2 regions of the Massilia timonae genome follow, and region 1 is predicted to be linked to the other one. Evidence: predicted binding sites of a transcription regulator. Region 1 holds the regulator's gene; the other holds the start of a gene.
The links. The regulator FNR, encoded in region 1, switches genes on or off when oxygen is low (the NO sensors DNR and NnrR bind a similar motif). The targets are predictions, from matches to a motif close to TTGATNNNNATCAA.

Region 1 (16,170 bases):
CTTCGCCGCTGGGCGACATGGCAGGCGCAGAGACCGCGACGAAGGCGGCGTTGACGGACGTGCTCGCACTTGTAGATGACACTGTCGATCACTCCAGTTGTTCAATTTGTATCGCCAGTGTAGACGCCGATTCACATTGAGCGCGCACAGTTGCGCCTAGCGCATTCCGGCGGCATGCATGACAATTCTTATGAGAAATGCGACGAGCGACAGGGTGACGACGCCGCCCAGCCACAGCAGCGCCATCCACCCCAGCCGGCGCAGCCATTCGCGGCGCGCGGCCATCAGTGATACCCCGCGTCATGCTTGACCTTGCCACGGAATACCCAGTACGACCACCCCGTGTACATCAGGATGATGGGCAGGATGAACAGCGTGCCGACCAGGGCGAAACCCTGGCTCTGCGGCGGCGAGGCGGCTTCCCAGATCGTGATCGCGGGCGGCACCACGTGCGGCCAGATGCTGATCGCCATGCCGCTGTAGCCGAGGAAGATCAGCGCCAGCGCCAGCACGAAGGGCTGGCGGAACGGCTGCCGGGCCAGTGAGCGCAGCAGCAGCGCCATGCACAGCACGACCAGGATCGGCACCGGCGCCAGGAAGGCGATATTGGGGAAGGTGAACCAGCGCTCGGCCACCGCCGCGAAGCGCAGCGGGGTCCAGATGCTGACCGCGACGATGGCCCCCAGCAGCAGCCAGGCGAAAGGCCGCGCGACCTGGATCATGCGCGCCTGCAGTTCGCCCTCGGTCTTCATCACCAGCCAGGTGGCGCCCAGCAAGGTGTAGGCGATCATCACGCCGACGCCGGCCAGCAGCGGGAACGGCGCGACCCAGTCGAGCGGCCCGCCGGCGAAGCTGCGCCCCGAGACCGTGATGCCGTCCAAAAAGCCGCCCAGGGTCACGCCCTGGAAGAAGGCCGCCGCCACCGAGCCGCCGATGAAGGCCTTGTCCCACAGGTGGCGCTCGTGCTCCTTGGCCTTGAAGCGGAATTCGAAGGCCACGCCGCGAAACACCAGGCCGATGAGCATGAAGATCAGCGGCAGGTAGAGCCCGGACAGGATGATCGCGTAGGCCACCGGGAAGGCCGCCAGCAGCCCCTCCCCGCCCAGCACCAGCCAGGTCTCGTTGCCGTCCCACACCGGCGCGACCGAATTCATCATGGTGTCGCGGTCGCGCTTCTTCGGCGTGAACGGGAACAGCATGCCGATGCCCAGGTCGAAGCCGTCCAGCAGCACGTACATGAAGACGGAAAAGAAGATGATCAGGATCCAGATGACGGATGTGTCGATGCCCATGGTGTCAGCTCCGCGTCGGTGGGTTGCCGCCGTCGCGGTCAGCGCCGTGGTCGGGACTGTCGTCGATATTGCCCTCGATGCTGTCGTCGTTGTCGACGTTGGCCGCCGACAGCGGCCGCATCGGCGTGCGCCCTTCGCCCGACCCGCCCTCGGGCGGCTTGTTGAGGGCGAAGTGCTGCGGCCCCTTGTTGATGAGGCGCAGCAGGTAGACGGTGCCGGCGCCGAACACGAACACATAGGCCACGACGAACATCGCCAGCGTCACGGCCATCGTGGTGACACTGTGCGGCGAGACCGCATCGGCGGTGCGCAGCACGCCGTAGATCACCCACGGCTGGCGGCCGACCTCGGTCGTGATCCAGCCGGCCAGGATGGCGATCAGGCCGGCCGGCCCCATCAGCAAGGCGAAGCGCAGGAACAGGCGCTTGCCGTAGATCCGCCCTCCCCGCCTGAGCCACAGGCTCCAGGCCCCAAGGGCGATCATCAACAGGCCCAGGCCGACCATGACCCGGAAACTCCAGAACACGATCAGGGAATTGGGGCGGTCTTCGCGCGGGAACTCCTTCAGTCCCGGGAACTGGCCGCTCAGCGTATGGGTGAGGATGATGCTGCCCAGGTAGGGAATCTCGACCGCATAGCGGGTTTCTTCGCGCTCCATGTCGGGAATGCCGAACAGGATCAGCGGCACCGCCTCGCCCGGCGTATTCTCCCAGTGCCCCTCCATCGCCGCCAGCTTGGCCGGCTGGTGCTTCAGCGTATTGAGGCCATGGAAGTCGCCGATCACGGCCTGGATCGGCGCCACCAGCAGGATCATCCACATCGCCATCGACAGCATCTTGCGCACGTTCTTGTTGTCGCGTCCGCGCAGCAGGTGCCAGGCGGCCGAGGCGCCGACGATCAGGGCGGTGGCCAGGTAGGCCGCCACCACCATGTGCATCAGGCGGTAGGGGAACGAGGGATTGAAGATGATGGCCAGCCAGTCGACCGGGATCATGCGCCCGCCCTCGATGGCATAGCCCTGCGGCGTCTGCATCCAGCTGTTGGCGCCCAGGATCCAGGTCGACGAGATCAGAGTGCCGATGGCCACCATGCAGGTGGCGAGGAAGTGCAGCTGCGGCCCCACCCGGTTCCAGCCGAACAGCATCACGCCCAGGAAGCCGGCCTCCAGGAAGAAGGCGGTCAGCACCTCGTAGGTGAGCAGCGGGCCCATGACGCTGCCGGCGAATTCGGACAGGTAGCTCCAGTTGGTGCCGATCTGGTAGGCCATCACGATGCCCGACACCACCCCCATGCCGAAGGCGACGGCGAAGATCTTGAGCCAGAAGTGGTACAGGTCGACGTAGACCTGGCGCCTGGTCTTGAGCCAGCACGCCTCGAGCACGGCCAGGTAGCTGGCCATGCCGATCGTGATCGCGGGGAAGATGATGTGGAAGGAAATCGTGAAGGCGAACTGGATGCGCGCTAGTTCCAGGGCTGTAAGACCAAGCATGCAAACTCCCCCGTATCGATGGCGCCAAGTAGATCACGACATCGGCCTCGCACGATTGGCCATATCATTTTTATCATTGTTGAGTGGTTTTTGAACACATGCCGACCGGTTCGCAACAAAAGTTCATGAAAACTTCCCAATTTGGTGCAAATTTCGAGCTTGCCGGCCGGAATGCTCAGCCAAGGGGTCTATAATTTGCGGTGTACTGAACAAAGTGACCATCCCTCATGAGCCAGCCCCTGTCCCGGCAAGCCGAGCCGCCCCTGAACATCCACGCGCTCAAGTCCTGCGCCCAATGCAGCATGCACCAGCTGTGCCTGCCGATGGGCCTGGAAGACGCCGAGATCGACCGCCTGGACAAGATCATCGGCCGCCGTCGCCGCCTGGAGCGCGACGAGCGCCTGTACGGGGTGGGCGAGTCGTTCCGCAACCTGTACGCGGTGCGCTTCGGCCACTTCAAGACCTACCAGGTGAATGCCGCCGGCGAAGCCCAGATCACCGGCTTCCAGATGGCCGGCGAGCTGCTGGGCATGGACGCGATCAGCGGCACCCACCATTGCGATGCGGTGGCGCTGGAAGACTCGGAAGTATGCGAGATTCCGTTCGCGCGCCTGGAAGACCTGTTCGGCGAGGTGCCGACGCTGCTGCGCCACTTCCACCGCATCATGAGCCAGGAAATCACGCGCGAGCAGAACGTCATGCTCCTGCTCGGCAATATGCGCGCCGAGCAGCGCTTCGCCGTGTTCCTGGTCAACCTGTCGGCGCGCTACGCCGCCCGCGGCTATGCGGCCAACCGCTTCCAGCTGCGCATGTCGCGCGAAGACATCGGCAACTACCTGGGCCTGACCATCGAAAGCATCAGCCGCCTGCTGTCGCGCTTCAAGAAGCAGGGCTGGCTCGAGGTCGACAAGCGCGAAGTCACCCTGCTGGATCCGGTCAAGCTGAAGGCGTTGGCGGCCGGCACCGACGCCTGCAGCCCGATGGCGTGAGCCCATGACGCCCCAGCCCGCGTGCGACCTGCACCTGCGCAGCTATGACTGCGTGCACTGGGGCGACCGCCATGAATTCGCCCAGCTGGTGCTGCCGGTGCACGGTGAAGTCGTGCTCGACATCGAAGAGCGGCGCGGCCGGCTCGATCCCCTGCATGGCGCGCTGGTGGCGCCCGGCGCCTGGCATGCGCAGTCGAGCCCGGGCGCCAACGGCTCCCTGATCGTCGACGTCGACGGCGCCGCCTTCGGCAGTGGCCCGTGGCAGCGCCTGCTGGAACGGCCCTTCGTCACGCTCGGCCCCGCGGCGCGCAAGCTGGTCGAGTTCATGGGACTGATGGCACGCGAGTCCACTCCGCCCCGCTCGCTGGTGCAGGGCTGGGTGCCGCTGCTGCTCGACACCCTGAGCCTGGACGCGCCGCGCGCCACCTCGCGCCTGGCTGCCCTGCTGGCGCGCATCGAGGCCGCGCCCGGCCTGGCCTGGAGCACCGAGTCGATGGCGCGCGCCGCCAACCTGAGCGTCAGCCGCCTCCACGCGCTGTTTCGCGAAGAGCTGGACAGCACGCCGCATGCCTGGCTGCTGCGCTGCCGCCTGGATTGCGCGCGCAGCCTGTTGACGCACGGCGCGCGCAGCGTGGCCGACATCGCCCTCGCCTGCGGCTTTTCGGACCAGGCCAGCCTGACGCGGGCGATGCGTCGGATACTCGACACCACGCCCGGCGCCTGCCGGCGTGCGGGTCAGGAGAAACCGCCAAAATCGCGGTAGTCCCGGCCAAGACCGATCCCACGTCCGGATCCGAGAATCTCTTCAAAGGAGATTCATCATGTACATCGCTACTGGCGCGGGCGGGCTGTCCCGCTCCACCCTGCTCGGCATCGGCGCCGGCATCGCCGCCGGCGCGCTCTGGGGCCTGGTCTTCCTGGCGCCGGAACTGGCGCCCGGATTCCTGCCGATCCAGCTCTCGGCCGGGCGCTACCTGGCCTATGGCCTGGTCGCCGCCATCCTGATCGCCCCGGCCTGGGGACGGCTGCGCCGCCATCTCGGCTGGCCGGCCTGGCGCAGCCTGATCTGGCTCAGCCTCACCGGCAACATCGTCTACTACCTGTTCCTCGCCAACGCGGTCCAGTTGGGCGGCGTGGCCATGGCCTCGATCGTGATCGGGCTGCTGCCGATCGCGGTCACCCTGGTCGGTTCGCGCGACCGTCACGCGGTGCCGCTGCGCCGCCTGCTGCCGTCGCTGCTGCTGAGCGGCGCCGGCCTGGCCTGCATCGGCTGGGAGTCGCTGTCGGCGTCCGGCCCCGGCTCGGCCGCCGGCCTGGCATGCGCCTTCGGCGCGCTGGTGTCATGGACCCTCTTCGCGGTGCACAACAGCCGCTGGCTGGCGCGCATCGACGGGATCTCGCCGCATGAATGGAACCTGCTGGTGGGCGTGGTGACCGGGCTGATGGCCCTGGCGCTGGCGGTGCCGGCCTTCGTGCTGGCGCCGGGCGCGCACACGCTGCCGGCCTGGATGCAGTTCGGCGCCCTGGTCACCGCGGTCGCCATCCTGTGCTCGGTGGTCGGCAACGCCCTGTGGAACCACGCCAGCCGCGCGCTGCCCCTGAGCCTGATGGGCCAGATGATCGTGTTCGAGACCATCTTCGCGGCCCTGTACGGCTTCTTGTGGGAGGCGCGCTGGCCGAGCGGGTTCGAGACCGCCGCCCTGGCGTTGCTGGTCGCTGGCGTGGTCTCGTGCGCGTCGGCGCACCGGGGCGCGCACTGATCCCGTCGGCACAGCGCTGGCTGGTGAAGTCGCGGCGACCTTAGCGCCGCACCGACAGCCCGAACGCCAGGCCCAGGTCGGGCGTCTGTCGATTCAACCCATGCACCACCATCGCATCGACCTGGCAGTTCTGGTTCAGGCGCCAGCTCACGCCGGCGTCGACCTGCATCCGGTCGCCGCCATGCGAGGCGGACGCGATCTGCGGCGCCGCCACTTCAAGGAATCCCTGGACGCGCTCAGTGAATTTCTTGCCCAGCGACGCCGCCAGGATGCCGTAGTGGTAGCGCGCGCCGTCATCGTCGACATCGGCCCCTGCGCCCGGCGTCACGGCCAATGACCAGCCTTGCGGCAGATCCCACTCGGCCGCCAGCACCAGCTGCGGCAGCACACCCTTGACCCGCAGCGCCGAGCTGCCGCTTGGCAGCGCTACACTGCCAATCAGCCCCAGCGCAGGATGTACGCCCTCTCCCTCGGCAAAGTGCCACTTGAATCCGATCGACGTGGCATTCCAGCCCGCCGTCGTGGTGCGCGCGCGCGTGGCCGGATCGAGCTCGTGCTCGATGCTGCGGCCGTCGGTCTCGATGCGCAGCTCGGTCGTGTCGCCCAGGCCGATACGCAGCAGCGCAGGCGTACTCAAGGTGCGCAGGTGCAGGTCGTCGTTGCGCTGGCGATCCCAGTTGACGCCGATCTCGAGCTGCAGGCGGCCATCGCCGACCACCTGGCTGGAGTTGGCGACGTTGGGGCGGTCGGGATTGATGACATCGCCGTCATCGGCGAAGGCGAACTGGGCGCTGCAGGCCAGCACCAGGAACGCCGCCTGACGGCGCGGGCGCGTAAGGGTTGGTGGAAACATCATGCGGTCGGATAAACGAGGTCGGACATGGTATACGAAAGTCGAGCCGGCGCCAGTTGCCGCATCACGGCAGCCAGCGGGCGGCGCGCAGCCGCTCGATGGCGCTGACGATCGTCGCGCCGGGCTCCACCGCTTCGGTAAAACCGGCGCGCCGGATCTTGCCCATGTCCGACACCATGTCGAACTCGGTGTTGAACACGAAGTCGCCGAACCACCAGCCGACCTGCTTCTCGTAAGGCATCGACTGCAGGCCATGGCGCTGCACGATGCGCTCCCATGCCGCCGCCTTCAACGGCATTTGCTTCGCCAGCGAGAACGGCTGCGGCGGTCCCACCTCCATGTCGAAGGCCGCCGCGACCTGGCGCCAAACGCGCTCCCAGCGGAACGGCTCGTTGACCAGGTTGAAGGCTTCGCCGCGCGCCGCCGGATCGAGGGCCGCCCAGACGCTGGCGCGCGCCATCCAGTCGGCATCGGTGGTCTGGGCCAGCACGCCCGAGTACACCTTGTCCGTCCCCGGGAAGCGCAGCGGCGCGCCGGCGTCCTTGCTGAGCGCGGCGAACATGCCCATCACCATCGCGATATTCATCGGATTGCCGGCGATGTCGCCCACCACCACGTCGGGCCGCAGGATCGACCATTCGATCTCGCCGGCGGCGGCGCGCTCGCGCAGCAGGTCTTCCTGGGCGTAATAGAAGTTGGGCGTCATGTGGCGCGGGTCGTCCTCGTAGAACGGCGCCTGGGCATGGCCGAGGTGCACGCCATACACCTTGGCGCCCTGATAATGCACCACGCGCTGCAGCGGGGCGCCGACCGACGTCAAGCCGTCGAGCAGGTTGCGCAGCATGCCGCCATTGATCCGCTCCTCGTCGAGCAGGTCGGTCCCGCCCTTGAGCGCGGCGTAGAACACGTGGGTCGTGTCGCGCGCCGCTTCCAGGGCGCGCGCGGTGGCCTGGGCGTCGGTCAGGTCGACCTTGATGCTCTCGACACCGTCCACGAAAGTGCGCGGCAAGGCCCGCACCTGCCATTCCGGCCGTCCGTGCAGCTCGCGTACGACCGCATTGCCGATGATGCCGCTGGCGCCGACGACCAATGCGCTATACCTGGTGCTCATCCATCTCTCCTCATGAAAACTGACTGGCGCAAGGATACCCGTTCCGTGCGTCCAGCGTCGTCCCGCGCCACGGATGCGCCGCTCGCCGGAGGCATGGCCAAGGTAGCGCCAGCCGCCCTGCGCAGGGGCGTGTCGCGCTACCTCGGCCTTTTCGCATGACCCGGGCGCCGCGCGACAGTATGATCGGCCGCGTTCGACCAACCGTCCACGAAAACCGCCATGCAACCACGTCGCCCCCTCGTCATCCTGCTTTCCGCCCTGCTGCTCGCGACCGCCACGCACGTGGCCGGCGCCTCGATCCTGCCGGACGTCCCCGACATCCAGGCCGTCACCGACTACCGGCCGAAGATCCCGCTGCGCGTCTACACCGCCGACAAGGTGCTGATCGGCGAATTCGGCGCCGAGCGGCGCGAGTTCGTCTCGGTGGCCAAGATGCCGGCGCTGCTCAAATCGGCCGTGCTGGCGATCGAGGACACCCGCTTCTACGAGCACGGCGGCGTCGACTGGATCCGCGCGCTCGGCGCGGCCAAGGCCAATCTCGCCGACTTCGGCAGCCAGGGCGCGTCCACCATCACGATGCAGGTCGCGCGCAACTTCTTCCTGTCGCGCGACAAGACGCTGCCGCGCAAGCTGACCGAGGTTGCCCTGGCTTATAAAATCGAGAAGGCGCTCTCCAAGGACCAGATCCTCGAGGTCTACCTGAACCAGATCTATCTCGGCCAGCGCGCCTACGGCTTCGCCAGCGCGGCGCGCACGTACTTCGGCAAACCGCTGCCGGACCTGACCCTGGCCGAGATCGCGATGCTGGCCGGCCTGCCGCAGAACCCGTCCAGCAGCAATCCGGTGTCGAATCCGCAGGCGGCCCGCAAGCGCCAGCAGGTCGTCCTCAAGCGCATGCGCGAACTGGCGCTGATCACCGAGCCCCAGTACCGGCGCGCCCTGGCCGAACGCCTGCAGGTGCGCAGCGATGGCGCCACCCTGAATCCGCGCGCCACCTGGGTCGCCGAGATCGCGCGCCAGGCGGTCCATGCCCGCTTCGGCCAGGCGGCCTACGAACGCGGCATCACGGTCACCACCACCATCGTGGCCGCCGAACAGGATGCGGCCCACGAATCGGTGCGCCGCAACGTGCTCGCCTACGACCGCCGCCACGGCTACCGCGGCCCGGAGGCGCGTCTCGCGCTGCCGGCCGGCGCCGAAGAAAGAAAGGACGCGATCGCCGCCGCCCTGCAGAAACGTCCGTTTGTTGCCGGCTTGGCGCCGGCGGTGGTCGTCGCCGCGTCGCCCAGGCGGGTGCGCGCCCTGCTCGCCAACGGCGACGCTGTCGAGGTCACCGGCCCGGGCCTGGCCTTCGCCGCCGGCGCCCTGTCGAGCAAGGCCAAGGCCGCGATGAAACTGGCGCCCGGCGCCGTCATCCGGCTGGCCAGGGCCACCGACGGCTCTCCATCGATCGCCCAGCTGCCCGAGGTTGCCGCCGCCTTCGTCGCGCTCGACACCGAAACCGGCGCCTACCGCGCGCTGGTCGGCGGCTTCGATCACTCAATCCACAAGTTCAACCACGTGACCCAGGCCTGGCGCCAGCCGGGATCGAGCATCAAGCCCTTCGTCTATTCCGCCGGCCTGGAACGCGGCTTCTTCCCCGGCACGCAGATCCTCGACGAGCCGCTCGACTTCAGCGCCGAGAAGGCCTATGCCAACTGGTCGCCGCGCAACGACGACAATGTGTTCGAGGGCCCGGTCACGGTGCGCCATGCGCTGTCGCGCTCGCGCAATGTGCCCACCGTGCGCATGCTGCGCGCGCTGGACGTCGACTACGCCCGCGCGCACCTGGCGCGCTTCGGCTTCGACCCCGCGCGCCAGCCGCGCAACCTGACGCTCGGCCTGGGCACGGGCGCCGTCACGCCGCTGCAGATGGCCGGCGCCTACGCAGTGCTGGCCAACGGCGGCTACCGCGTGGAACCGTGGCTGATCGCGCGCATCCAGGATGGCGACGGCAGGGTCGTGTTCGAGCATGCGGCGCCGCAGCCGAGACAGGAAAGCGCCCGGGTGCTGGACGCGCGCAACGCCTTCATCGTCGACAGCATGCTGCGCGACGTCACCCGCGTCGGCACCGCGGCGGCGGCCTCGCGCCAGCTGCAAAGGGCCGACCTGGCCGGCAAGACCGGCACCACCAGCAATGCGGTCGACGGCTGGTTCGCCGGCTACGGCGGCCAGGTGGCGGCGGTGGCCTGGATGGGTTACGACGAACCGCGCTCGCTCGGCGGCCGCGAGTTCGGCTCGACCCTGGCGCTGCCGATGTGGGTCGACTTCATGCGCGTCGCGCTGGCCAGGACGCCGCAGCACGAACCGCTGCCGCCGGAAGGCGTGGCGCGCGCCGGCGGCGACTGGGTGTATGCCGAGTATGCGGACCAGGAACACGTGCCGGAGGCGGCGGACGGCTTCGAGACGCTCATCGGCACGCTCTCTTCCGGCGGCGAAGAGCCGCCGCGCTGATCAGATCTCGATCAGCAGCTCGGGACGAAAAGCCTCCTGCTCTCCCTTGCTCAGGTAGCCGAGCGGATTGGCCACCACCCGGCACGACCAGGACAGGGCGCCGTCGCGGCCCTCGACCACGTAGTCGTTCCGGCAGTGCAGGTGGCCGTGCATCCACAGCTGCGCGTGCTTGAACAGGTCGTCGAGCGCGTTGCAGAAGCCCGCCGTGCCGGGGGTGAGGCCATAGCGCGGGTCGGCGCTCATCAGGCTCGGGGCGAAATGGGTGACCACCGCCGTCTTGCCCTCGAACGGCGTGGCCAGCGCCGCGCGCAGCCAGGCCTGGCAGTCGAGCGACATGGCGCGGATGCCTTCGGCCAGCACCTGCCCGCCATCTTTCAGGGTCGTGTTCTTGCTCAGGTAGTAGTTCGCCGCGCGGAACGCCTTGTTACGCTGCTGCATCTGCTTGGTGAGGTCGGCGTCGCGCAGCGCCAGGGCGTCGAAGTCGCTCCACAAGGTGGTGCCGATGAAGCGCACATGATCGATGACGACGATCTCGCGGTCGAGCCAGACGATGCCGAGCCGCGCGCAGGTGGCGCGCAGCCGCGCATGGGTGGCGTCGTGGTCGAGCGAATCGAATTCGTGGTTGCCGGGAATGAACAGCACCCGCTTGCCGGCCAGCGCCGGCAATGCGGGAGAGAAGCGCTCGAGTCCGAAATCCTGGGTTTCCAGGCGCGAGCCGGCCTGGTAGGAACCGATGTCGCCGGCCAGCACCACGACGTCGGCGTCCGGCAGGATGTGCGGCTGGAAGCCGGGATAGCGTTCGAGGTGCAGGTCGGAGAAAAGCTGGATGCGCATGGGCGCCGAGTATACCGCAGGCGGCGCCCTTCTTCAGCTTGCGCTTGCGCCCAACCCCGCGCCGAACCCCGCCCCCAGGCGTGCGATCTCGACCGAGCCGCGCTCGTCGAAGACCGGGCAATCCTGGACCATGCGCACGACGTCATTGAAATCCGCCGCCTCGATCAACGAGTAGCCCGACAGCGAGCTTCCGGACAGCTTGGGGCCGATCAGGCGGCTCGGGATCTCGACGCTGTCCTGCGTCAGGCTGCCCGGGTCGAGCAGGGCCGGGCCCAGGACATCGAACCAGGCGCGCCAGCGATCTTCCTGGCGCTCGCCCGGTTCGGATGCGCCGCGATAGATGATCAGGAATCGTTCCATGTCGTCCCCCATGAAGGTGGGCTCAACATAGCAGAAGCGGGCCGGTGGTGACGCACCGCTGGCGCGCTAGCCGATCAGAAGCGCACGTTCGCCGTCAGGCTGGCCGAGCGCGGCGTGCCCGGCGTATAGCGGTAACCGCTCTTGTTGATGGCCGCGACATACTTCTCGTCGCCGATGTTGTACACGTTCAGGCGCAGGTCGACGTGCTTGCTGACCTTGTAGCCGACCATGGCGTCGAACACCCAGTACGATTCGGTATAGGCCGGGGTGCCGATCGCGCCGTCGGTGCCGCGCGCCAGCTTGTCGGAAAAACGCGCGCCGCCGCCGATGCGCAGGCCCCATGGCAGGTCATACGAGGTCCAGGCGGTGAACGATTGCTTCGGCGTATAGGTCAAGCTGTTCTCGCCGGCGGCGGTGACGTTGCGGCCGCGCTCGACGCTGGTGTCCATGTACAGGTAGCCGGCGCTGAGCAGCCAGTGCGGCGCCAGTTCGCCGGTGGCGCCCAGCTCCACGCCCTGCACCCGCTTCTCGCCGGTCTGGTACCACTGCTGGTCGACCGGGTCCTGCTCGACCTCGTTCTCGACGTCGGTGCGAAACAGCGCGGCCGACAGCGACAGCTTGGATTTCAGCAGGTCGAGCTTGCCGCCCACTTCGGTGGTGACCGTCTTTTGCGGATCGTAGATCGGGTTCTGGGCGCTGTTGGCGTTGCCCGACACGGTGAAGCTGCCGCCCGGCGGCTGCTTGGAACTGGCCACCATCGCATACACGCTGCTGTTGGCGGTCGGCTTGTACAGCGCCGACAGCTTGCCGTTGACCAGGTTATCGCCGACCTTGAAGCGGGTCGGGGTCAACACGTTATTCGTCAGCGCCACCACCGAATAGTCGCCGCGGAAGTGGTCGAGGCGCACGCCGCCATTGAAGATCCAGCGTTCGCCGACCTTGACGGTGTCGAACACGTACACGCTCTGGGTGTCGACCTCGCCCTCGTTGTAGGCGCCGGTGCGGCGCACGTCGACCGGCGTGGTCGGCGCCTGGTTCGGATCGGGACGGTAGATGTTCGCGGGCGGCAGCGTGCCAAGGCCGGTCAAGCCCCAGGTGGTCTGGCGTTCGCTGGTGATTTCGAGGCCCGTCACCAGGGTGTGCGACACGGCGCCGGTGTCGAACTGGCTGGTCAGCGTCGTGACGTTGGTGAGGATCTTGTTTTCCTGGTCCTTGCCGGTGCGGATGCTGCGCGCCAGGGTCCAGGTATTCGGGTCGGCCTCGACCGGCGTGGCGAGGTTGGCGGCGCTGGTGAGGAAGGCGGTGAGCAGGTAGTCCTGGCTGGTCTTGCCGTAGCGGCTCGTGTTCTGCAGCTTCATCGTCGGCGAGAAGTCGTGCTCGATGCGCACGGTGGCCATGTCGGCCTTCACGTCGTCGTAATCGTCGACCGAGCCGTAGAAGTTCTTGGGGTCGACCTTGGGGGCGTCGGCGACCCAGGGTTTGGCGCGGTCCGGGCTGGTGTAGCCCGGCAGGCCGATCACGTAGACGCCGCCATCGGGGATGTTGTTCTGGTCGACGTGCAGGTAGTCCAGGTGCACCCGGGTGGGGCCGTTCAGGCCGAAGCCGATGCTCGGCGCCACCGCCCAGCGCTTGTTCTCGACCACGTCGCGCGCGGCGCTGCCCGAATCCTGGGCCAGCACGTTCAGGCGCACGGCGATGCCGCGCTGTTCGTCCAGCACCTTGTTGGCATCCAGCGTGATGCGCTTCTGCTCGCCGCTGCCGCCGGTGATCGCGGTGGTCACCAGGTCGGTGAGATTCGCCTTCTTGGTCACCAGGTTGACCGAGCCGGTCGGCGCGCTGCGGCCGTTGTCGGTGCCGGCCGGGCCTTTCAGCACGTCGATCTGCTCCAGGTTGAACACGTCGCGCGAGATCGAGCCGACGTCGCGCACGCCGTCGACGTAGATGCTGCCGGACGTGTCGAAGCCGCGCATGAAGATCGCGTCGCCGGTATTCGTGTTGCCGTTCTCGCCCAGGAAGAAAGCGCCGACGCCGGGGGTGTTGCGCAGCGCCTCGGTCAGGGTCAGGGCGCCCTGCTGCTCGAACAGTTCCTTCTTGATCACCTGCACGGTCTGGGCGGTGTCGACCAGGCGCTCGGTGTACTTGGGCGACGAGGCGTTCTCGGCGCGGAAAGGGTTTTCGTAGTTGCCGACCACTTCGACGGTCGATTGCGGAGCGACGGTGGCAGGCGCTGCGGTGGCGGTGGCAGCGGTGGCGTCGTCGGCGGCGTGCGCGCCAAGCGGCAGCAGGGCCGCGGCCAGTGCGGTGCCCGCGAGCCGGCTGCGGGTGATGGGATGCTTGCGGCTTTTTATTGCTTTCATGGCGAGGCGGTCTCTCTCAGAAGTGATATGTGATGAAACACTGCAAGTAAAACAATGATTCTACCGAGAACGTCAATACATGTAAACGATAATCATTATCATTCGCGTTCGCGCCACACACTTGACCGGGTTCGCCTTGGCCGTTTGCCAGTAGCAGAAAGCAAACGTCCCCGCTCATGGCGGGGACGTTGCTCAACCGTTGGGCATGCGGCGCTCGCCGCATGCCGGCCGGCGTCAAGCCTTCTTCTGCTGCGCGATCCAGTTGTCGACCAGCTCGCCCAGCACATCGAGCGGCACCGAGCCGGCGCCCAGCACCAGGTCGTGGAAGGCCGGCAGCGAGTACTTGTCGCCCAGTTCCTTCTGCGCCTTCTCGCGCAATTCCAGGATGCGCAGCATGCCGATCATGTAGGCATTGGCCTGGCCCGGCCACACGACGTAGCGCTCGGTTTCCTGGGCGCCCATGCCGTAGTCGATCGCCTGCTGGCGGGTCCAGCCCTTGGTGTGCAGGCCGGTGTCGGCCACCAGGCGGCGGGCGCGGAACAGCTCCGAACCCAGCGCGCCCAGGAGGCCCGGGACGTCGTCCTTGTACCAGCCCTGCTCCACCGCCAGGCGCTCGGTATACAGCGCCCAGCCTTCCGAGTGGGCGCTGCCGCCGCTGAAGATGCGCTGGCTGCGGAACTTCGGCAGGTCGCTCATCTCCTGCTGGATGGCGAGCTGGAAGTGGTGGCCCGGCACCGCCTCATGGTAGGCCAGGCTGCGCATGCGGATCATGTCGAAGGTCGGGCCGCGCAGCGGCACCCAGAAGATGCCCGGACGGCTGCCGTCCGGCGCCGGCAAGGTGTAGTGGGCGGCGGCCGACGGCTCGGTCAGCGGCGGCACGCGGCGCACGTCGACCGGCGCGCGCGGCTTGAGGTTGAACAGCGAGGCGCTCCTGCGCTCGGCGTCGCGCACCATCTCGTTGTAGCTGGCGATGATCGCCGGACGCGGGTCGCCCTCGCCCTTCGGCTGGAAGCGCGCATCGAGCTGCTTCATGCGGGTTTCGATATTGCCGTCGGCCAAGCCGAGCGAGCGCAGGTGCTTGTCCATCTCGGCTTCGATGCGCGCCACTTCGCGCAGGCCGATCGTATGGATCTCGTCGGCCGTGAGCTCGGTGCTGGTGAAGTTCTCGATCGCGCGCTTGTAGGCGGCGGCGCCGTTCGGCAGGCGCGAGATGCCGGCGACGTCGCCGGTCTTCGGGTGGATCTCGGCCATGAAGGCCTGGACGCGGGTGTAGGAAGGACGGATCTTCTGCTCGACGATGCCGGTCGCGCGCGCGATGGCGGCGCTGCGCGCCTCCGGCGACAGGTCCTTCATCTCGGCGGTGCGCTGGGCCAGCGTGGTCACCAGCACGTTGTCAGAAGCGGCCGGCTTCAGGAAGTGGTCGACCTGGAACTGGGCGCGCTCCAGGATGAAGCGCGGAGGAATCATCTGCTTGCTTGCCGCGCCCTTGGCGCGCACCAGCGCCTCGTCGAGGCGGACCGCCACCTGGTCCAGGCGCGCCAGGTAGCTGTCGACGTCGGCCGCGTTGCGCATCGGGTGGGTGTTGGTCATGAAGTTGACCAGGCCGATCTGCGGACCGCTGAACTGCGAGAACACGAAGGCGTGGTCCTCGAACGGCTCGTTGGCGATCACGTTCTGCAGCGACCAGCGCATCACCGCCGCCGAGATCTTCTGGGTCTCGTTCAGGGGCTGCGACTTGAAGCCGTCCAGGCGCTTGACGCCTTCGCGCGCCATCGCGACCGCCTTCTGGCGGTGCGCCGCGCTCAAGGGGGTCAGTTCGCGGTCCAGCCTGGCCTGCTCGGCGCCGCTGAAGTACTGGGTCGAGGTCGCGAGCTGCGGGCTCAGGCGCACCCAGTCCTCGGCAAACTTGTCGCTCCAGGCGTCGAAGGCCTTGTAGGGGGCGACGGCGGCGGCCTGGGTGGCGGCCGGCGCAGCCACCGCTGGCAGCGATGCGCCGGCGAGCATGGCGGGGATGAACAGGGCGGCGATGGTGGCGCGCAGGCTGCGCTGGCGGGTCGATGGCATCTTGGGTGTCTTCCTTGTGGTTGATTATCTGCGGCGCGTAGCAATTGCCGCCAAGGAATCTAACATGGAAGTAAACAGATCGACAACGCCGGTGTTGTCGGGCGGCGTACGTACGGCGTCTTACATTCGGTGGCAACTTACTCTCACTGCATGGCGGGTCGCGGCTAGGATAATGACTGGACTATACGAACGGAGCGAGCATGGCGGCAGGCAGGCACGGAAAATGGGTGAGCACTCTCGCAATGGCGTCGGCGACGATTCTGCTCCTGCCGAACGCGCTGGCGCAGGCACCCGCCATGACGGATCCGATCCCGGCACAGACGGCCCGCGACGTGGTGCAGCGGACCATCCAGCTGGTCGAAGCCGAAGGCCTGTACCCGCGTAATCAAAACGAATACGCGAGCGCCAAGGCGCGACTCCTGGCGGCGCTCGACGGCACTGGGGTGGAGGTCGATCGCCAGTCGCTGTTCCAGCACGTGAACACGATGCTCGGCACCCTCGACGCGGATGGCCACTCGTCCATCCGGCCGCCATCGACCGGACACCGGGTCCAGCAAGGCCTTGCGAG
Region 2 (16,170 bases), 2.0 Mb from region 1:
CGACGTGCTGGTCGAAAACTTCGCGCCGGGCGCGCTGGATCGGATGGGCTTCAGCTGGGAACGTATCCAGGAACTCAATCCGCGCATGATCGTGGCCTCGGTCAAGGGTTTCGGCCCCGGCCCTACGAGCACTGCAAAGGTCTACGAAAACGTCGCCCAGTGCACCGGCGGCGCCGCGGCCACCACCGGTTTCGACGATGGCCCGCCGATGGTCAGCGGCGCCCAGATCGGCGACAGCGGCAGCGGGCCTGCACCTGGCGCTGGGCATCGTGACGCGCTCTACCAGCGCAACACCACGGGACGCGGCCAACGGGTGCTCACCGCGATGCAGGACGCCGTGCTGAACCTGTGCCGGGTCAAGTTGCGCGACCAGCAGCGTCTCGAGCGCAACGGCGTCATGGAAGAGTATCCGCAGTTCGCGGAGGGCCGCTTCGGCGAGTCCGTCCCACGCGCGGGCAATGCCTCGGGCGGCGGCCAACCCGGCTGGATCCTCAAGTGCAAGGGCTGGGAGAGCGATCCGAACGCGTACATCTACTTCATTGCGCAGGCCCAGGTCTGGCCTTCGGTCTGCAAGCTGATCGGGCGCGAGGAGTGGATCCTTGATCCCGATTACGCGACGCCGAAGGCGCGCCTGCCGCGCCTGATGGCGATCTTCGCCGCCGTCGAAGAGTGGAGCACCACGCTGACCAAGTTCGAAGCGATGGATATCCTCAACAAATACGATATCCCATGCGGGCCGATCCTCTCGATGAAGGAAATCGCCGAAGATCCGTCACTGCGCGCCACCGGCACGATCGTCGAGGTCGATCATCCCGAGCGTGGTTCCTATCTCACGGTGGGCAACCCGATCAAGCTGTCCGACAGCCCGACCGAGGTGCGCCGCTCGCCGCTGCTGGGTGAGCATACCGACGAATTGCTGTCCGAGCTCGGCTACTCTCCCGAGCAGATCGCGATGCTGCGCGAAGAGCGGGTGATCTAGGGCCGCGTCGTTACCGGAGGCGCCGCTACCGGACGTACCCCTGCTGGCCGTGTCCAGTACCCGGGCTGGGCGTAGACCGCCTTGAGGGTGTCGATGAATGACCGCACCCGCGCCGGCAGGTGGCGCTGCTGCATGTAGACCGCCATGATGTCGTAGTCGGGCAGGGCGAACTCGTCGAGCACCGTGACCAGTTCGCCGGCCGCCAGCTGCGCCTGGATTTCCCAGGTCGAACGCCAGGCCAGCCCCAGTCCTTCGCTGGCCCAGCGGTGCAGCAATTCGCCGTCGTTGCAATCGAGGTTGCCGTTGACCTTGATGGTCACCGGCTTGCCCTCCTTCTGGAAGTACCAGCCGCGCTGCTGCCCGCCCTGCAGGTTGAAGGCCAGGCAGTTGTGCTGCGCCAGCTCCTCCAGCGTGCGCGGGACGCCGCAGCGCGCGAAATAGTCCGGGGTGCCGCACACCACGCGCCGGTTGGTTGCCAGCCGCACCGCGACGAAACTCGGATCGAGCACGCCGCCGATCCTGATCCCCAGCTCATAGCCTTCGCGCACCAGGTCGACCACGTGGTCGGTGAGGTTGAACGAGATCTGCACGTTCGGATTGGCGGCCAGGTAGGCCGGGGCGTGCGGGGCCACGTGCAGCCGCCCGAACGCCGCCGGCGCCGAGACGATCAGGTGCCCGCTGGCCTGGTCGCGGCCTTCGGACACGATGGTCTCGGCCAGGTCGATGTCCGCCAGCAGCCTGCGGCAATGCTCGAGGAACACCGACCCCGATTCGGTCAGCGTCAGGTGGCGGGTGGTGCGGTGCAGCAGCTTGACGCCCAGGCGGCGTTCGAGCGCGTCGATGCGCCGCCCCAGCATGACCGGCGTGATGTTCTGCCCCAGCGCGGCGCGCGCCAGGCTGCCCTTGTCGACCGCGTCGACGAAGGCCCACATCTGTTTGACCTTGTCCATGCCTGCAGTATTCCATACTCCAGGGATCGAATACACCTACTTTTTGTGTTCTTATCAGCAGCGCCGCGACGCTCTAGCATACGCTCATCGCAATCGTGCGGTGATGAACCTGGAGAGCGCAATGGCAAAGATGACAGCCGCGGAGGCAGCGGTCCTGGTGATGGAAAAAGAAGGCATCGAGGTCGCCTTCGGCGTGCCCGGCGCCGCGATCAATCCCTTCTACGCCGCGCTGCGCAAGCGCGACAGCATCCGCCACTACCTGGCGCGCCACGTCGAAGGCGCCTCGCACATGGCCGAGGGCTATACCCGGGCGAAGGCCGGCAACCTGGGCGTGTGCATCGGCACCTCCGGGCCGGCCGGCACCGACATGATCACGGGCCTGTATTCGGCGCAAGCCGATTCGATACCTATTCTTTGCATTACCGGCCAGGCGCCGCGCGCCCGCCTGTACAAGGAAGACTTCCAGGCGGTCGACATCGAGTCGATCGCCAGGCCGGTGACCAAGTGGGCGGTCACGGTGCGCGAGCCGGCGCTGGTGCCGCGCGTCTTCCAGCAAGCCTTCCACCTGATGCGCTCGGGCCGGCCCGGCCCGGTGCTGATCGACCTGCCGATCGACGTGCAGATGGCGCAGATCGAGTTCGACGGCGACACCTATGCGCCGCTGGCGCTGCACAAGCCGCAGGCCACCCGCGCCCAGGTCGAGAAGGCGCTCGACATGCTGAACGCGGCGCGCCGCCCCCTGATCACCGCCGGCGGCGGCATCATCAATGCCGACGCGTCGGCGCTGCTGGTGGAGTTCGCGGAGATCACCGGCGTGCCGGTCATCCCGACCCTGATGGGATGGGGCGCGATTCCCGACGACCATCCGCAGATGGCGGGCATGGCCGGCCTGCAGACCAGCCACCGCTACGGCAATGCGACCTTGCTGGCCTCCGACTTCGTGATGGGCATCGGCAACCGCTGGGCCAACCGCCATACCGGCGGCATCGAGGTGTTCACCAAGGACCGCACGTTCGTGCACATCGATATCGAACCGACCCAGATCGGGCGCGTGTTCGGGCCGGATCTCGGCATCGTGTCCGACGCCAGGGCCGCGCTCGAACTGCTGGTGGAGGTGGCGCGCGAGTGGCGCGCGAGCGGCCGCCTGCAAGACCGCAGCGCATGGCTCGAGGAATGCCAGGAGCGCAAGCGCACCATGCTGCGCAAGAGCGACTTCGACACCGTGCCGGTCAACCCCTTGCGCGTCTACCACGAGATGAACGCCTACTTCGGACGCGAGGTGCGCTACGTGGCCAGCATCGGCCTGTCGCAGATCGCCGCCGCCCAGTTCCTGCACGTGCACCACCCGCGCCACTGGATCAACTGCGGCCAGGCCGGCCCGCTGGGCTGGACCATCCCGGCGGCGCTCGGCGTGCGCGTGGCCGACCCCGACGCCGACATCGTCGCCATCTCGGGCGACTACGATTTCCAGTTCCTGATCGAGGAACTGGCGGTGGCCGCACAGTTCAAGCTGCCCTACATCCACGTACTGGTGAACAACGCCTACCTCGGCCTGATCCGCCAGGCCCAGCGCGGCTTCGAGATGGATTACTGCGTCCAGCTGGCGTTCGAGAACGTCAACGCGCCCGAACTGGAAGGGTATGGCGTCGATCACGTCGCCGTGGTCGAGGGCCTGGGCTGCAAGGCGCTCAGGGTGTTCCGGCCGGACGACATCATCCCCGCCTTCGAACGTGCGCGCGCGCTGATGCAGCAGTACAGTGTGCCGGTGGTGGTCGAGATCATCCTCGAGCGCGTCACCAATATCGCGATGGGCACCGAGATCGATGCGCTCAACGAGTTCAATGAAGTCCTGGACGTCAAATAAGCCAGCACGGGAGACCGAGATGAGGAGACCGCAATGACCAGACTTGCCGCCAACCTGACCATGCTGTTCAACGAAGTCGACTTCCTCGACCGCTTCGAGCACGCCGCCAGGGCGGGCTTTCGCGGCGTCGAATTCCTGTTCCCGTACGCCTACCGGGTCGAAGACATCGCCGCCCGGCTCGACGCACACCGCCTCGAACTGGTGCTGCACAACCTGCCGGCCGGGGACTGGGCCGCGGGCGAGCGCGGCATCGCCTGCCATCCGGGACGCGTGACGGAATTCCAGGACGGCGTGGGCGCAGCGATCGACTATGCCAAGGCGCTGGGCGTCAGGCAGCTCAACTGCCTGGCGGGCATCGTGCCGCCCGGCGTCGCGCTCGAAGAAGCCTATCTCACGCTGGTGTCGAACCTCGAATTCGCCGCCGGCCAGCTGAAACGCGAGGGGATCCGCCTGCTGGTCGAACCGATCAACACCTTCGACATCCCGGGATTCTTCCTGCACGGCACGCGCCAGGCGCTTGAGCTCATCGGCGCGACCGGCTCCGACAATCTGTTCCTGCAGTACGACATCTATCACATGCAGCGCATGGAGGGCGAGCTGGCGGCGACGATCAAGGCCAACCTCGGCCTGATCCGCCACATCCAGCTGGCCGACAATCCGGGCCGCTTCGAGCCGGGCACGGGCGAGATCAATTACCGCTACCTGCTCGGCATGCTCGACGAGATCGGCTATGACGGCTGGGTCGGCTGCGAGTACAAGCCCCGGGCCGGCACCGCGCAGGGCCTGCACTGGATCGGCGAGCACGGCCTGCAGGCATAGGGTATCGCACACCATCACACTGGAGACCATCATGACGAAAGTAGGATTCATCGGCCTGGGCATCATGGGCGGCCCCATGGCCGCCAAGCTGCAGGAGGGCGGCTGCAAGCTGTACCTGCACGACCTGAAAAATCCGCCGCTGGCCCTGATCGAGGGCGGCGCCACCGTCTGCACCAACGCCACCGAGGTGGCCAAGCGCGCCGACATCATCATCGTGATGGTGCCCGACACCCCGCACGTCGAAGAAGTGCTGTTCGGCGCCGACGGCGTGGCCGCGGGCCTCACGCCGGGCAAGATCGTGATCGACATGAGTTCGATCTCGCCGATGGCCACCAAGGAGTTCGCCAAGAAGATCAACAAGCGCCAGTGCGACTACCTCGACGCGCCGGTGTCGGGCGGCGAGGTGGGGGCGCGCGCCGCGACGCTCACCATCATGGTGGGCGGCGCGCAAGAGGCGTTCGACCGCGCCCGGCCGCTGTTCGAGCTGATGGGCAAGAACATCACGCTGGTGGGCGGCAACGGCGACGGCCAGACCACCAAGGTGGCGAACCAGATCATCGTCGCGCTGAACATCCAGGCGGTGGCGGAGGCGCTGCTGTTCGCCTCGAAGGCGGGCGCCGACCCGGCCCGGGTGAGGCAGGCGCTGATGGGCGGCTTCGCCGCCTCGCGCATCCTGGAAGTGCACGGCGAGCGCATGGTCAAGCGCACCTTCGCGCCGGGTTTTCGCATCGAGCTGCACCAGAAGGACCTCAACCTGGCGCTGCAGGGGGCCAAGAGTCTCGGCCTCGCGCTGCCGAATACCGCCAGCGCCCAGGAGCTGATGAATTCCTGCGCCGCCCACGGCATGGCCCAGCTCGATCATTCGGCACTGTGCCAGGCGATCGAGCGGATGTCGAACCACGCCATCGCCGCGGCCTGAGGCAGCGGCGTGGCGCCATCGGAGACAGCATATGGATACCTGGGTGTTTCACCATCCGGCCTGCCTGGCGCACGAACCCGGGCCGGGCCATCCTGAAGCGCCGCAGCGCCTGCATGCGGTCATGAAGGCGCTGCGCCAGCCGGAATTCTCGCAACTGGCCTGGCGCGAGGCGCCGCTCGGCACCCGCGACCAGGTCTTGCTGGTGCACGGCGAAGCGTATGTGGACGCGATCGCCGCCGCGGCGCCGGGCAGCGGCCTGGTGGCGCTGGACGGCGGCGACACATTGATGTCGCCCGGCACCTGGGAGGCGGTGATGCGCTGCGTCGGCGCCGCCTGCGCCGGGGTCGATGCGGTGGTGGCGGGCGAGGCCGCCAACGTCTTTTGCGCGACCCGGCCGTGCGGCCATCACGCCGAGCCGGAGCGGGCGATGGGCTTCTGCATCTTCAACCAGGCCGCCATCGCCGCCGTCCACGCGCTCGAGACGCATGGCCTGCAGCGCGTCGCCGTGGTCGATTTCGACGTCCACCACGGCAACGGTACGCAAGCGGCATTCTTCCACCGGCCGCAACTGTTCTTCGGCTCGAGCCACCAGTCGCCGCTGTATCCGGGGACCGGCGCGGCAGGCGAGACGGGCACCAGCGGCAATATCGTCAACCTGCCGCTGCCGCCGGGCTGCGGCTCGGCGCTGTTCCGGTCCACGGTGGCGAGCGGGCTGCTGCCCGCCTTGCGGCGCTTCGCGCCACAATTGATCGTGATGTCGGCCGGGTTCGACGCGCACCGTAGCGATCCCCTGGCCAGTATGGCCCTGGAAGACGAGGATTTTGCGTGGATTACGCGTGAAGTGATGGCGATCGCAGCAGAGGTGTGCGAGGGCCGGATCGTGTCGATCCTGGAAGGAGGCTACAGCGTCGAGGGGCTGCAGGGCGGCAGCGCGGCGCACGTGCGTGCGCTGCTGCAGCGCTGAAGGGTGTTGCGCGGGGCTGGCCCCGGAAAATTACAGGCCGCAACCGTAGTAGGCCGGGTCCGAATCCTGGCCGGTGTAGCCTGGCTCGAGCTTTTCGCGCAGGTTGAGCGTGAGGAAAGCGACGATGAGCGACAGCAGCGAGTGCGACGGGGCTGCGAAAGTGGTTTCGGCTGGTGCGTTGATCATGACTGGCTCCTGAAAGTTGGTTTGTGCAATGCAGTAAATATAGGGACTACTTACGCGCGCTTCCAATTTCGAGTGCTGATACCAGTTATGCTGCTCGTGAATGTTGCTCTATAAAAACCGGCATTTATGCGTGATCTCTACCGCGGCCCGCGTGGTCGTCGGATGTGGCTGCGTCGCCACAGGCTGCCGGTCAGGATGAGGGGATCAGCGCATCGATGCGTGCCTCTCCTTCGTCCAGCAGGAACTGGCGAAACGCCCGCGCCACCGGCGGCAGGCGCTTCTCGCGACGGTGGACGACATACCAGTTGAGCATCAGTGGAAACCCCTCGACCTCCAGCACCACCAGGCTGCGCGCGGCGAGTTCGCGGCCGATCGTGTGAAACGACAGGAAGCCCAGTCCGATGCCGGCGATCACCGCCTGCTTGATCGTCTCGGTGCTCTTGATCTCCATGGCGACGCTCAGCTCGGCCAGGTGCGGGCCGAAGGCGTCCTGCATCGAGAACCAGGTGTCGGAGCCCGGTTCGCGGATCACGAACGGGTGGCGGATCAGGTCGCTCATCGGGATGCGCCCATGCCTGGCCGCGGCCAGCGGATGGTCGGGCGCCGCCACGATCACATAGGGATGGGGGGCGAACGCATCGTTCTGCGTGTCGAGTTCGGCGGGTGGCCGCACCATCACGGCCAGGTCGGTGCGATTGGCCGCCAGCTTGTCCAGCAACTCCTCGCGATTGTGCACCGTCAGGTTCAGCTGCACGCCAGGATGCTGGCGCGCGAAGGCGACCATCAGCTGCGGAAAGAAATAGTCGCCGGCACTGATCACCGCCACGTTCAGCTTGCCGCCGGCGATTCCCTTGAGTTGCGCCATCGCATCTTCTGCCTCATCGAACTGCTGGATGATGGCGCGGCAAAAGTGCAGCAGCTCCTCGCCCGCCTGGGTCAGGTAGATCTTCTTTCCCAGCTGTTCGAACAAGGGCATGCCGACGTGGCCCTCGAGCGTGCGGACCTGGGTCGACACGGCCGGCTGGGTGAGGTGCAGCTCCTCGGCGGCGCGTGAAAAACTGAGCCGGCGCGCGACCGTCTCGAAGACCTTCAGTTGACGCAGTGTCGCGTTCTTCATCGGCGCTTCCGTCCATGTATAAGCAGTCGTTAATGATTATCCCTAAAAACTTTCACTATTGCTCATCATTTTGTTGGACTACGATGATGTTCAGACAGCTCGACCGCAACCACCACCACCTGGAGAGTGCCATGACGACGATCTGCAATGCCGACGCCGAGTGCAACGCCTATAACGCGGCCTTTCATGAACTGGGACTGAGCTGGGTCTGGGACATCGGACTGTATGCGAGCGCGGTCGCCGGCGCCGATGACCGCACCGGCCTGCGCAACTACCTGGCGCGGCATCAATCCCACCTGTTGAGCGCGCACGACGCCGACTTCCTGGTCGAGGCGATCCTGGCCGCCAAGGAACGCTGCCACGCGCAGCTGAGCGCCGCTGGTTGCAATCCGGGCGCCTTCATCGACTGGTCCGCGCTCCAGCAGCGGCAGATCGGCGTGTAGACACCAACGGCTGGGCAGAGATTTTCGAATCTTAACCGTGGTCAAGGATATACGGAAATCGTTCTTCCACAATCAGCCCATCCACCGACCCGACGTACGAGAGACATCATATGATCCGACACTGGATACGCTTCCAACACCTCGACACCGTACGTTTCGGCACGATCGAGGGCGACAAGATCCGGATCTTCAAGGGCGATATGTTCGACAGCCCGCGCCGCACCGACCTGGCGGTGAACCTGGACGAGGTCGAGGTGCTCACGCCGTGCGTGCCCGGCAAGGTGCTGGCGATGTGGAACAATTTCCACGCGCTTGGCCAGAAGCTGGGCCTGGCGCCCCCGGGCGAGCCGCTTTACCTGATGAAGCCATCGACCTCCTACCTGGCGCCAGGCGGCACGATCCGCAAGCCGCTGTGCGAGGGCAAGGTGGCGTTCGAGGGCGAGCTGGCGATCGTGATCGGCCGCCGCTGCAGCGCCGTCCCGGTCGAGGAAGCGCCCGACTACGTGTTCGGCTATACCTGCGCCAACGACGTCACCGTGGGCGAGATCATCGGGCGCGACCCGACCTTTCCCCAGTGGGTGCGCGCCAAGGGCTTCGACACCTTCTGCCCGTTCGGCCCGGTGATCGCCACCGGGCTCAACCCGGCAATGCTGGTCGTGCGCACCACCCTGAACGGCGAGGTGCGCCAGGATTACCCGATCAACGACATGGTGTTTCCGGTGGCCGAGCTGGTCAGCCGGATTTCCCAGGACATGACATTGGAGCCGGGCGACCTCCTGCTGTGCGGGACGTCGGTCGGCGTCGGCTCGATGCGGCCGGGCAGCACGATCGAGGTAGAGATCGACGGCATCGGAAAGCTCATCAATCGGTTCGAGTAAACGACAAGGGGTGGGTCATGAAGATCGCAGTTATCGGAGCGGGAGCAATCGGCGGCCTGGTCGGCGCCAGGCTGGCGCTGGCGGGCGAGGAGGTGACGTTCATCGTGCGGGGCGCCAATCTGGCGGCGATCCGCGCGAACGGCATCAAGCTCATCGAGATGGACGGGGAGGAGAAGATTGCCTCGCAAGTGCGCGCGACGGACGACTATGACGCGGCCGGCGAGCAGGACCTGGTGATCCTGGCCCTCAAGGCGCACCAGGTCGATGGGGTGTCGGCCCAGATCGGCAAGCTGTTCGGGCCGCGCACCGTGGTGGTGACGATGCAGAACGGCATACCGTTCTGGTATTTCCACCGCCATGGCGGCGAGTTCGACGGGCGCACCGTGCGCAGCGTCGATGCCGGCGGCGAACTGGCGCGCCGGATTCCACCCGAGCGGGTGCTCGGCTGCGTGGTTTATCCGGCCGCCGAACTGGTGGCGCCGGGCGTCATCCGGCACATCGAAGGCGCGCGCTTCCCGCTGGGAGAACTGGACGGCACGGCGAGCGAGCGGGTCAATGAAGTCTCGGCCTGCTTCCAGAACGCCGGCTTCAAGTCGCCGGTGCTCGACAATATCCGCGCCGAGATCTGGCTCAAGCTATGGGGCAACGTCTGCTTCAACCCGATCAGCGCGCTGGCGCATTCGACCCTGGTCGACATCTGCCAGTACCCGCTCACACGCGAGCTGGCGGCGGAGATGATGCGCGAGGCGGAAGCGGTGGCAACCAAACTGGGCATCACCTTCCGCGTGCCCCTGGACCGGCGCATCGAGGGCGCCGCCCAGATCGGCAAGCACAAGACCTCGATGCTGCAGGACGTCGAGGCGGGCCGGGGGCCGGAAATCGATGCCCTGGTCGGGTCGGTGATCGAGCTGGCGCGCATGACCGGCACCCCGACGCCGCACATCGATTCGGCGTATGCGCTCGTCAAGCTGCTGGAGCAGACCATGACCGAGGAGGGTGGCGGGGTAAGGCTGCAGAGGCTGGTTACGGCCTGAGCGGTATTCCAGAGCGAAGGCGCCGGCCGGGCCAGTCCCCGCCGGTGCTTTTGCTTTCCGCCTTCAGATCTTGCCCCGATTCTTCAGGCGGCTCAGCGTTTCCGGCGACAGGTTCAGGTACGCCGCCAGTTCTTTCTTGGGCAGACGTTCGAACAGGTCGGGGTGCTTGCGCATGAAACGGTGGACCCGGCCCGGCGCATCGAGCAAATGCAGCGTGATGGTGTGCGCCATGATGGCGCTCATCAGGTTCATGACCTCGTACTCGAAGGCCTGCTTGACGATGCTGTGACTGCGCATGAAGTCGACCCATTGCGGCAGCGGCATGCGCGCCACCCGCACCTTGGTGACGCAGGCGATGCTGAATGGTGTCGGCGTCTTGAGGCACCAGGCGGCGTAGCTGGTTTCGATGTCCCGCTCCGCCGAGAAGCGCAGGATCATCTCCTTGGCTTCCTGGTTCGAGACCTGGCGCTTGAGGATGCCGTCCAGGATGAAGTACTGCGACATCTCGTGCACCCCCTGGTTCAGCAGCAAGTCGCCCTTCTGGTGGTTCTCGATCGTCAGGTACGGCTCGAGCGCCGCCATTTCGCTGTCGCGCAGTTCCTTGAGCACCACGTTTTGTTTCAACTGCAGACGAATGATGTTTCGTTCGGAGTGATTTGCAATAGTCGTCATGACGCGGCCGTTTAGCGAGATTCTCGCATCATGCGGCCAAAATTGACCATGGTCAATGAGACAAATCAGGCGCGCTGGCTATGATGGTTTGCGGGCGATACACACCGCGTTCTGCCCGGATCGACAATAACTGGAGACAGCAATGACTAACCTCGTATCGGTAGACGTGACCGACGGCTTCCACCTGGTAATCGATGCGCTAAAACACAACGACATCGATACGATCTTCGGCCTGGTCGGCATTCCGATTACCGACCTGGCGCGCCTGGCGCAGGCCGAAGGAATGCGTTTCATCGGCTTTCGTCATGAACAGAACGCCGGCAACGCCGCGGCAATCGCCGGCTACATGACGCAAAAGCCAGGCATCTGCCTGACGGTCTCGGCGCCGGGCTTCCTCAACGGCCTGACCGCGCTGGCCAACGCGACCACCAACTGCTTCCCGATGATCCTGATCTCGGGGTCGAGCGAACGCGAGATCGTCGACCTGCAGCAGGGCGACTATGAAGAAATGGACCAGCTGAACGCGGCCAAGCCCTACGCCAAGGCGTCCTACCGCATCAACAAGGCCGAGGACATCGGCATCGGCGTCGCGCGGGCGATCCGCGCCGCCGTCTCGGGCCGCCCTGGCGGCGTCTATCTCGACCTGCCGGCCCAGCTGCTGGCGCAGACGATCGAGGCCGGCCACGCCAAGCGCTCCCTGGTCAAGGTGGTCGACCCGGTGCCGCGCCAGATCCCGGCCCCGGACTCGGTGCAGCGCGCGCTCGCGCTGCTCAAGGGCGCGAAGAAGCCGCTGATCCTGCTCGGCAAGGGCGCCGCCTACGCCCAGGCCGACGCCGACATCCGCGCCCTGGTCGAGCGCACCGGCATTCCTTACCTGCCGATGTCGATGGCCAAGGGCCTGCTGCCGGATACCCATGCCCAATCGGCGTCGGCGGCCCGCTCCTACGTGCTGGCCGAGGCCGACGTGGTGGTGCTGATCGGCGCCCGGCTCAACTGGCTGCTGTCGCACGGCAAGGGCAAGACCTGGGGCAAGCCCAAGCAGTTCATCCAGATCGATATCTCGCCGACCGAGATCGACAGCAACGTGGCGATCGCCGCGCCCCTGATCGGCGACATCGGTTCCTGCGTGGCGGCCCTGCTCGACGGGCTCGACGGCGCCGGCATCGCGAAGCCGGACGCGGAATGGCTCGGTCCGATCGCCGAACGCAAGGAGCAGAACATGGCCAAGATGACGGCCCTGCTCAATCGCGATGCGGCGCCGATGAACTTCCATACCGCCCTGCGCGCCATCCGCGACGTGCTCAAGCAGCATCCGGACATCAACCTGGTGAACGAGGGCGCCAATACCCTGGACTATGCGCGCAGCATCGTCGACCAGTACCAGCCGCGCAAACGTTTCGACTCCGGCACCTGGGGCATCATGGGCATCGGCATGGGCTACGCGATCGGCGCGGCCGTCGTCAGCGGCAAGCCGGTGGTCGCGATCGAAGGCGACAGTGCCTTCGGCTTCAGTGGCATGGAGCTCGAGACGATCTGCCGCTACGAGCTGCCGGTGACGACCATCATCTTCAACAACAACGGCGTCTACCGCGGCACCGACGTCAACCCGACCGGCGGCAAGGACGTCGCGCCGACCGTGTTCGTCAAGAACGCCCGCTACGACAAGATGATCGAGGCCTTCGGCGGCATCGGCTACCACGCCACCACCCCGGAAGAGCTGACCCGGGCGTTAGCCGAGGCAATCGCGGCCGGCAAGCCCGCCCTGATCAATGCCGTGATCGACGAGACCGCCGGCACCGAGAGCGGCCGCCTGACCAATCTGAATCCGCAAAGCAACGCAAAGAAGTGATATAGCCCAGCGACACGCACGACCGCCGGCGCCCACGAGGCCGCCGGCGGGGCCCGCAATATCGACTGAACAAAGGAGACTGACATCATGAGCAAACCACTCGAAGGCATCAAGATCATCGATTTCACCCACGTCCAGGCCGGCCCTGCCTGCACCCAGTTGCTGGCCTGGTTCGGCGCCGACGTGATCAAGGTCGAGCGTCCCGGCGCGGGCGACGTCACGCGTTCGCAGTTGCGCGACATCCCCGGCGTCGACGCCCTGTATTTCACCATGCTCAACAGTAACAAGCGCTCGCTGACGCTCGACACCAAGACGCCCGAAGGCAAGGAAATCCTGACCAAGCTGATCAAGGAGTCGGACGTGCTGGTCGAGAACTTCGGTCCAGGCGCGCTCGACCGCATGGGCTTCACCTGGGAGCACATCAAGGAACTGAACCCGGGCATGATCGTGGCCTCGGTGAAGGGCTTCAGCGACGGTCACCACTATGAAGACCTGAAGGTCTATGAAAACGTGGCGCAGTGCGCCGGCGGCGCCGCGTCCACCACCGGTTTCGACGACGGCCCACCGACCGTCAGCGCCGCCGCCCTGGGCGACAGCAATACCGGCATGCACCTGGCGATCGGCATCCTGACCGCCCTGCGCGCGCGCGACACCACGGGCAAGGGCCAGAAGGTGGCGGTGTCGATGCAGGACAGCGTGCTGAATCTGTGCCGTGTGAAATTGCGCGACCAGCAGCGCCTGGACCGGGTCGGCTACCTGGAAGAGTATCCGCAGTACCCGCACGGCAAGTTCTCCGACGTCGTGCCGCGCGGCGGCAACGCCGGCGGCGGCGGCCAGCCGGGTTGGGTGCTCAAGTGCAAGGGCTGGGAGACCGACCCCAACGCCTACATCTACTTCACCATCCAGGGCCATGCCTGGGCGCCGATCTGCAGGGCGATCGGCAAGGAAGAGTGGATCGACGACCCGGCCTACACGACCGCCATCGCGCGCCAGGACAAGATCTTCGACATCTTCGGCACGATCGAGGAATGGCTGAAGGACAAGACCAAGTTCGAGGCGGTCGACATCCTGCGCAAGTTCGACATTCCCTGCTCGCCAGTGCTGTCGATGAAGGAAATCGCCGCCGACCCATCGCTGCGCGCCAGCGGCACGATCGCCGAGGTCGAGCACAAGGAACGGGGCACCTACCTGACCGTGGGCAGCCCCATCAAGTTCTCGGACATGAAGGTCGAGATCAAGGGTTCGCCGCTGCTGGGCGAACACACCGACGAGGTGCTGGAAGGCCTGGGCTACAGCAGCAAGGAGATCGCGGCGCTGCACGAGAAGCGGGTGGTGTGATCACGGGCCTGGCTGGATAAAACGAGAGTCTGGTGCGCGTCGGCGGTGTGCGACGCGCACCTGTTTTTTATGGGGGAGACAAGCATGCAAGCCGACATCGATTTTCAACAATTGCTGCAGGCGCTGGGCGACGGCGTCATCGTCTGCGACGCGAAAGGCGACATCACGTTCTGGAACGCCGCCGCCACGCGCATCTTCGGCTTCACCGAAAGTGAGGCGATCGGACAGTCGCTGGACCTGATCATCCCCCAGCGCCAACGCCAGCGGCACTGGGACGGCTATCACAAGACCATGGCCACGGGCGAGACGCGCTATGGCGCCGACGTATTGCGGGTGCCGGCTGTGCACAAGGAAGACAAGCCACTGTCGATCGCCTTCACGGTGGCGCTGTTGCACGGGCCGGGCGGGGAAGTGTCGGCGATCGTCGCCCTGGTGCGCGACGAGACCGAACGCTGGGGGGAAGAACGCAAGCTGCGCGCGCGGCTGGCGCAGCTCGAGACGGCGCAGGCTTGATCCTGTTCATCCAGTCTCGCTCCACGCTAGTCCCGTAATGCAAGAACGTCATTCCCGCGTAGGCGGGAATCCAAGTCCGTCGACCAGCCACTCCGTCAAAGCGTAGTAGCGACGCGTAGAACTTAGATTCCCGCCTACGCGGGAATGACGCGCCTGGGCCGCGGGACGTGGGACATCAGCCGGCGTCGCCACCCGGCGGCGGCGGCATGTGCTCGCGCCGGTGCTCCAGCAGTGCCTCGATCACCATCGGGCTGAGTCCCTCACCCTGCGTGTCGTCGATGTGCGAAAACAGCCGACTGCGCATGCGCGGCGCCCAGAAGCGCTGCAGGTGGTTGGCGATTTCGGTGCGCCCTTCCTGGGGATCCGGGTAGGACGCGAAGAAGGTGCCGATCTGGTTGGCCATGGTGACCAGGTTGTCGATGTTCATGCGGACTCCATAGCGATGTTGGCGCCGTGGGCGTAGGCGACGTAGTCGTCGCCGCGGGCGAAGGCGACCAGGGTCAGGCCGCAGCCGAGCGCGGTGCGCACGGCGAGGGCGGTGGGGGCGGACATGGCGACCAGGGCGCCGATGCCGACGGTGGCGGCCTTCTGCACCATCTCGACGCTGGCGCGGCTGGTGATCACGCAAAAACCGTCGGCGAGATCGGCGCCATTCATGTGCAACCCCCCGATCAGCTTGTCGAGCGCATTGTGGCGGCCGATGTCCTCGAACGCCGCGCGCGGCATGCCGTCACGGCCGCACCAGATGGCCGCATGGGTGGCGCCGGTGATGCGATTGAGCGGCTGCTGGGCCCTGGCATGGATCAGGGCGCGCCGGATCGCCGCGCCCGACAGCGCCCGCGTCGGCGCCAGCCAGGGCAGGGGACGCACCACCTGGGCCAGGCTGTCGACCCCGCACAGGCCGCAGCCGGTGCGACCCGCCAGGTTGCGCCGCCGCTCCTTGAGACGCATGAATGCGCCGGCGGCGAGGTCGACGTGGGCGGTGATGCCGCTTGCAGCGTGTTCGATCTCGACGCCATAGCATTCGGCGGGCGAGGCGATGATGCCTTCGCTCAGCGAGAAACCGAGCGCAAACTCTTCCAGGTCGGCGGGCGTGGCCAGCATCACCGCATGCGAGACGCCGTTGTACTCGAGCGCGACCGGCACTTCCTCGGCCAGTTCGTCCTGGGCGCTGCGCAAGGCGCCGCCGTGCATGCGCGTCACCGTCATGCAGGCGCTCGGGAAGTGCTGGACGGGCGCCTGCACGCCGCTATCCGCATCCATGTCGAGGGCGCAGGTCATGCGACCGGCTCCGCCAGGCCCAGCTGCATCTGGTTGAAGCGGGCGTATTCCAGCTGCCAGTCCGACTGCTGCTGAACCGGCATCACCTGCACCGCCGTGACCTTGTATTCGGGGCAGTTGGTCGCCCAGTCGGAATTTTCGGTCGTGATGACGTTGGCGCCCGATTCGGGGAAGTGGAAGGTGGTGTAGACCACGCCCGGCTGCATGCGCTCGGTGACCATCGCGCGCAGCACGGTCTCGCCCGCGCGGCTGTGGATGCCGACCCACTGGCCATCCTCGATGCCGCGCTCCTGGGCGTCGTGCGGATGGATCTCGAGCCGGTCCTCGGCGTGCCAGCGCACGTTCTCGGTGCGGCGCGTCTGGG

Region 2: the regulator FNR is predicted to act here: its motif matches at 10,868-10,881, upstream of oxc (oxalyl-CoA decarboxylase).

Annotation. Positions count from the first base shown of each region.
Region 1 covers NZ_JRYB01000001.1:3,932,705-3,948,874, reverse strand. The annotation lists gene LO55_RS16900 (TorD/DmsD family molecular chaperone) at 1-82, opposite strand, end outside; gene LO55_RS25950 (DUF2474 domain-containing protein) at 157-285, opposite strand; gene cydB (cytochrome d ubiquinol oxidase subunit II) at 285-1,292, opposite strand; gene LO55_RS16890 (cytochrome ubiquinol oxidase subunit I) at 1,297-2,781, opposite strand; gene fnr (fumarate/nitrate reduction transcriptional regulator Fnr) at 3,009-3,770, shown strand; gene LO55_RS16880 (AraC family transcriptional regulator) at 3,775-4,533, shown strand; gene LO55_RS16875 (DMT family transporter) at 4,592-5,530, shown strand; gene LO55_RS16870 (transporter) at 5,571-6,386, opposite strand; gene LO55_RS16865 (SDR family oxidoreductase) at 6,448-7,494, opposite strand; gene LO55_RS16860 (penicillin-binding protein 1A) at 7,714-9,987, shown strand; gene LO55_RS16855 (metallophosphoesterase) at 9,988-10,821, opposite strand; gene LO55_RS16850 (hypothetical protein) at 10,855-11,181, opposite strand; gene LO55_RS16845 (catecholate siderophore receptor Fiu) at 11,256-13,538, opposite strand; gene LO55_RS16840 (DUF885 domain-containing protein) at 13,773-15,602, opposite strand; gene LO55_RS16835 (S41 family peptidase) at 15,830-16,170, shown strand, end outside.
Region 2 covers NZ_JRYB01000001.1:5,953,021-5,969,190, reverse strand. The annotation lists partial or broken gene frc (formyl-CoA transferase) at 1-979, shown strand, start outside; gene LO55_RS25595 (LysR family transcriptional regulator) at 976-1,929, opposite strand; gene gcl (glyoxylate carboligase) at 2,051-3,793, shown strand; gene hyi (hydroxypyruvate isomerase) at 3,827-4,612, shown strand; gene LO55_RS25580 (2-hydroxy-3-oxopropionate reductase) at 4,644-5,531, shown strand; gene LO55_RS25575 (histone deacetylase family protein) at 5,563-6,495, shown strand; gene LO55_RS26855 (hypothetical protein) at 6,526-6,681, opposite strand; gene LO55_RS25570 (LysR family transcriptional regulator) at 6,872-7,798, opposite strand; gene LO55_RS25565 (HAD family hydrolase) at 7,882-8,241, shown strand; gene LO55_RS25560 (fumarylacetoacetate hydrolase family protein) at 8,352-9,119, shown strand; gene LO55_RS25555 (2-dehydropantoate 2-reductase) at 9,137-10,153, shown strand; gene LO55_RS25550 (Crp/Fnr family transcriptional regulator) at 10,217-10,825, opposite strand; gene oxc (oxalyl-CoA decarboxylase) at 10,968-12,674, shown strand; gene frc (formyl-CoA transferase) at 12,762-14,012, shown strand; gene LO55_RS25535 (PAS domain-containing protein) at 14,097-14,525, shown strand; gene LO55_RS25530 (formate dehydrogenase subunit delta) at 14,701-14,952, opposite strand; gene fdhD (formate dehydrogenase accessory sulfurtransferase FdhD) at 14,949-15,806, opposite strand; gene fdhF (formate dehydrogenase subunit alpha) at 15,803-16,170, opposite strand, start outside.